Regions from separate parts of the Aeromonas sp. AE23HZ002T15 genome, predicted to be linked through region 1. Evidence: predicted binding sites of a transcription regulator. Region 1 holds the regulator's gene; the other holds the start of a gene.

Evidence for each region. Region 1 encodes NrdR, which represses ribonucleotide reductase genes. Its sites were predicted from a motif close to CACNNTATANNGTG; they were not measured.
Region 2: the regulator NrdR is predicted to act here: its motif matches at 1,138-1,151, upstream of nrdA (class 1a ribonucleoside-diphosphate reductase subunit alpha).

The regions. Positions count from the first base shown of each region.
Region 1 is NZ_CM201342.1:1,473,175-1,475,565, forward strand. It holds gene ribD (bifunctional diaminohydroxyphosphoribosylaminopyrimidine deaminase/5-amino-6-(5-phosphoribosylamino)uracil reductase RibD) at 1-567, opposite strand, end outside; gene nrdR (transcriptional regulator NrdR) at 738-1,187, opposite strand; gene ACT5M9_RS06720 (ParB N-terminal domain-containing protein) at 1,348-1,776, opposite strand; gene glyA (serine hydroxymethyltransferase) at 1,893-2,391, opposite strand, start outside.
Region 2 is NZ_CM201342.1:278,993-281,383, reverse strand. It holds gene nrdA (class 1a ribonucleoside-diphosphate reductase subunit alpha) at 1-1,018, opposite strand, end outside; gene ACT5M9_RS01235 (HAD family hydrolase) at 1,579-2,265, opposite strand; gene ubiG (bifunctional 2-polyprenyl-6-hydroxyphenol methylase/3-demethylubiquinol 3-O-methyltransferase UbiG) at 2,265-2,391, opposite strand, start outside.

The sequences.
Region 1 (2,391 bases):
ACGGGCCCGCAGGCGCTGCACGTCGGCGCGTGCTAAGGGGCCGGTGATCCACTGGCTCTCGCCGCTCGCCATGGCGGTGCGACCATCGAGACTCGCGCCGAGCTTTACCGTCACCAGGGGGAAAGCGGTGCGCATCCGCTTGAAGAAGCCGGGGTTGAGCGCCTCGGCCTCGGCGCTCAGCAGGCCGAAGTCCGCCTTGATACCCGCCTCGGAGAGCATGCGCAGACCGCGCCCGCCTACCTGGGGATTGGGATCCACCATGGCGGCGACCACCCGGGTCACCCCGGCCTTGATCAGCGCCTCGGCGCAGGGAGGGGTACGGCCGTGGTGGGAGCAGGGCTCCAGGGTCACGTAGGCGGTGGCACCGCGGGCCTCTTCACCGGCGGCGTGCAGGGCGTAGACCTCCGCATGGGGCTCACCGGCACGCTGGTGCCAGCCCTCCCCCACCACCACGCCGGCCTTCACCAGCACGGCGCCGACACAGGGGTTCGGGGCCGTGGTGTAGCGACCGCGGCGGGCCAGCTCGAGGGCCCGGTTCATCCATCGATAATCGTCTTGACTAAACATCTGGGCTCCCGTTCAACGCGAGAAAATAGGGGTTCTAACGCAATTCGTGAGTGGCTGGCTTATTTCTCCAGCTTGGCGATCCCTTCACCGCTTCTTGTCACAAACAAGGCGGATGTCCTCAAGTCCTGAGGTAGAGAGGGGCGAAGCGGATATTGCCTTGCTCGCCCTCGTTACTTCTCCAGCTTGGCGATCTCTTCACCGAACTCGCGGATGTCCTCAAAGCTGCGATAGACGGAGGCGAAACGGATATAGGCCACCTTGTCGAGGCTCTTGAGCTCATCCATCACCAGGTTGCCGAGCAGCTGGGAGGCCACCTCCCGCTCGCCAGTGGCGCGCAGGCGAGACTTGATGTGATTCACCCCCTTCTCGATGGCTTCCATGCTCACCGGCCGCTTCTCCAGCGCCCGCAAGATGCCGCCACGCAGCTTCTCTTCGTTGAAGGGCTCGCGGGAGCCGTTGGACTTGATGATGCGCGGCATCACCAGCTCGGCCATCTCGAAGGTGGTGAAACGCTCGTGACAGAGCAGGCACTCGCGGCGGCGACGCACCTGATGGCCTTCCGCCACCAGCCGGGAATCGATCACCTTGGTATCAACGGCACTACAGAACGGGCAATGCATCGGACCTCCGGCGCAAACTCATGACATCTAAGGGGTCACCTGCCACCAGGGGCAGGAGCTTGGTCAGCCAGTGTAACACGGCCACCCAAAACCGGTAAAAGCCCAGAAAAAACAATGCTACCCGTGGGTAGCATTGAGGCTGTGACGAGAACGACCGCCATCAGTCGTCATAGGGCAAGGCATCGGGATCGCAATCCACGTAATCGGGCGCAGGATCCTGCTCGAACTGCACCGCCTCTATGTGAGTCGCCCCCAGCATCAGCGCCTTGCCAACCCTGTGCATGCCATCCATGACCCGGCCCTCGCTGTCCAAGATGATGGGATAGGCGAGATCGGCGGCCAGCATCAGCTGGCAGTGCTCCACTATGCTGCGCACCGTGGGTGTCACGCTGCCATGGCCGTACCAGTGTTCCTTGTCGAGCTCCGCTATCTGACCAAGCGGCACGACGCGCACCGGCAGCCCGCGGCCGAGCCTTATCAACCTGCGTACGTCCCAGGCCAGCAGGCCCTCCGGGCTTGGGCGAAAGTGATACTGGGCGCGGATGGACGAGACAAGGTCGTCATCGTTGGGGGCAGTCTGGCTAGGCATGGCGCTTCCTCTCCTCTTGACTGGCTGAGACTGAGCACAGCGCCCAGGCGGCGCCGCCCTGTAAACAACAATGCCACCCGAGAGTGGCATTGTCTCATACCAGAATGTCTGGCTTATCAGGCATAAACCGGCAGACGACGGCAGATATCCAGCACTTTCTCACGCACGGTGGCCAGCACTTCGTCGTTGTCGTGGTTGTCCAGCACGTCGCAGATCCAGCCAGCCAGCTGCTTGCTCTCGACTTCCTTGAAGCCGCGGCGAGTGATGGCCGGGGTACCCAGACGCACACCTGAGGTGACGAAGGGGGAACGCGGATCGTTCGGCACCGAGTTCTTGTTGACTGTGATGTTGGCCTTGCCCAGCGCCGCATCGGCCTCTTTACCGGTCAGCTCGCGGCCGATCAGATCCACCAGCATGAGGTGGTTGTCGGTGCCGCCGGAGACGATCTTGTAACCGCGAGCCAGGAACACCTCGACCATGGCCTTGGCGTTCTTGACGACCTGAGCCTGGTAGGTCTTGAACTCGGGCTCGAGGGCTTCCTTGAAGGCCACGGCCTTGCCGGCGATGACGTGCATCAGCGGGCCGCCCTGGCCGCCCGGGAAGACGGCGGAGTTC
Region 2 (2,391 bases), 1.2 Mb from region 1:
GCTTGTTGATCTGCACCCCGTAGTCCATGTGACGGACCCGGTTCTCTTCCACGCCGCGGTTGTTTTTCAGGACCAGCAGGCTCTCCACTTCTGTGTGCCACAGGGGGTAGAACAGGGTGGCCGCGCCGCCGCGCACGCCGCCCTGGGAGCAGCACTTCACGGCAGTCTGGAAGTACTTGTAGAAGGGGATGCAACCGGTGTGGAAGGCTTCGCCGCCACGGATGGGGCTGCCCAGACCACGGATGCGACCGGCGTTGATGCCGATGCCGGCGCGCTGGGAGACGTAGCGCACGATGGCGCTGGCGGTGGCATTGATGGAATCCAGGCTGTCATCGCACTCGATCAGCACGCAGGAGCTGAACTGACGGGTCGGGGTGCGCACACCGCTCATGATGGGGGTGGGCAGGGAGATCTTGAAGGTCGAGACCGCATCGTAGAAGCGCTTGATGTAGTCCAGACGGGTATCTTTCGGGTACTTGGAGAACAGGCAGGCCGCCACCAGGATGTAGAGGAACTGCGGGCTCTCGTAAATTTCGCCGGTGACGCGGTTTTGGACCAGGTACTTGCCTTCCAGCTGCTTGACCGCGGCGTAGGAGAAGTCCATGTCGCGCCAGTGATCCAGGTGCGCGTTGAGCTCCTCGAATTCGGCCTGGGTGTAGTCGGTCAGCAGGTGCTTGTCGTATTTGCCCATGTCCACCAGCTTGGCGACGTGCTGGTAGAGGTGGGGTGGCTCGAACTGGCCGTAGGCCTTCTTGCGCAGGTGGAAGATGGCCAGACGGGCGGCCATGTACTGGTAGTCCGGGCTCTGTTCGGAGATCAGATCGGCGGCAGCCTTGATGATGGTCTCGTGGATGTCGGCGGTACGGATACCGTCATAGAACTGGATGTGGGACTTGAGCTCTACCTGGGAGACCGACACGTTGTCGAGCTTCTCGGCAGCCCAGTCGAGCACGCGGTGAATCTTATCCAGATCGATGGGTTCTTTGTGTCCGTTACGCTTCGTCACAAACAAGTTCATTGGCTGATGACCCTTATGAGTTGATGCCTGCCGGCATCGGTTGATTCCCGAAAAACCATCGCGCCACGCACCCCACGGACCTGGCTTGGTAAAAAGTGGGGGCGTACTGCGCGATGAATCACAAGATATAGTGTTATTTTGAATTCGAACTACAAGATAGTGAGGTCGTCCCCGCATTGCAACGTGTGGATAACCCGATAGCTGTGGATAAATTGTGGGTGTTCGGGCCGGAGTTAGTGGGCGCTCACAGTGAGTGGGTTTTCATGCGTCCGATCCGTCAAATGCAAGTCCGATGATCGAAGATGGAAAATTAAAATAACTTTTTTTGCTTGCGAAAATCGGATGGTTTTACTAGCAAATAGGCACTGGTTATCCCTTGCGCAGCAAGGGTCAAAAGCTGTCCGCTGCCGCCCGTCGCCCTCGCTCGGAGCATGAAAAAGGAGCCGATATCGGCTCCCTCTGCTTGGCTGTTGGATGGCAGCATGACGCACTTTCTGAACGCCCGCTGGCAGCATAAGGTGCCTGCCACATCCATCAACGGATCCCATGCCCGGGCCCGTTCAGCTCAGCTCGTAGCGCAGCCAGTGGTGCAGGGCCTGCACGGTGTCGAAGTGCAGATCCGCCCCCCAGTCGGCGGGATCCTCGTCGTCGTGCAGATAGCCCCAGCCCGCCACCGCGGTGCGCATGCCCGCATTGCGACCCGCTTCTATGTCGCGCACATGATCCCCCACATAGAGGCAGTGAGCGGCGTCCACCCCGAGCTGCTCGCAGGCGTAATACATGGGGGCGGGGTCGGGCTTGCGCACCGGCAATGTGTCGGCGCTGACGGTGACGCCGCAGCCCGCCAGGGCCGGCAGGGCCGCCAGCAGCGGCTCGGTGAGAAAGCCCGGCTTGTTGGTGACGATACCCCAGGGCAGCTCTTTCTCCTCCAGCCACTCGATCAGCGCCAGCATGCCGTCGTAGGGGCGGGTGCCGACACAGAGGTTCGCCGCATAGTAGTCGAGCAGGGCGGTGCGAAGGCGCGTGGCACCGAGTTCCTCGAGCAGCTCGTCCCCAAGACCTGCCTTCAGCAGCCCCAGCGCCCCGTGGGAGGTGGTCTGGCGGATCACCTCGTCGGAGAGCGGCGCGAAGCCTTCGTTTATCAGCACGTGGTTGACGGCGGCGCCGAGATCCGGGGCCGTGTCGAGCAGGGTGCCGTCCAGGTCGAACAGCACGCAGCGCAGGGGGGCCTTGCTGGCGGCGCTCATCAGCCTTGCTCCGGACGTGTGAAACTCACCATGTAGTTGACGTCCACGTTGGCGCCGAGCCTGAAGTGGCCGGTGAGGGGGTTGTAGTGCACCCCGCTCATGTCTTGCACCACCAGGCCTGCCTCC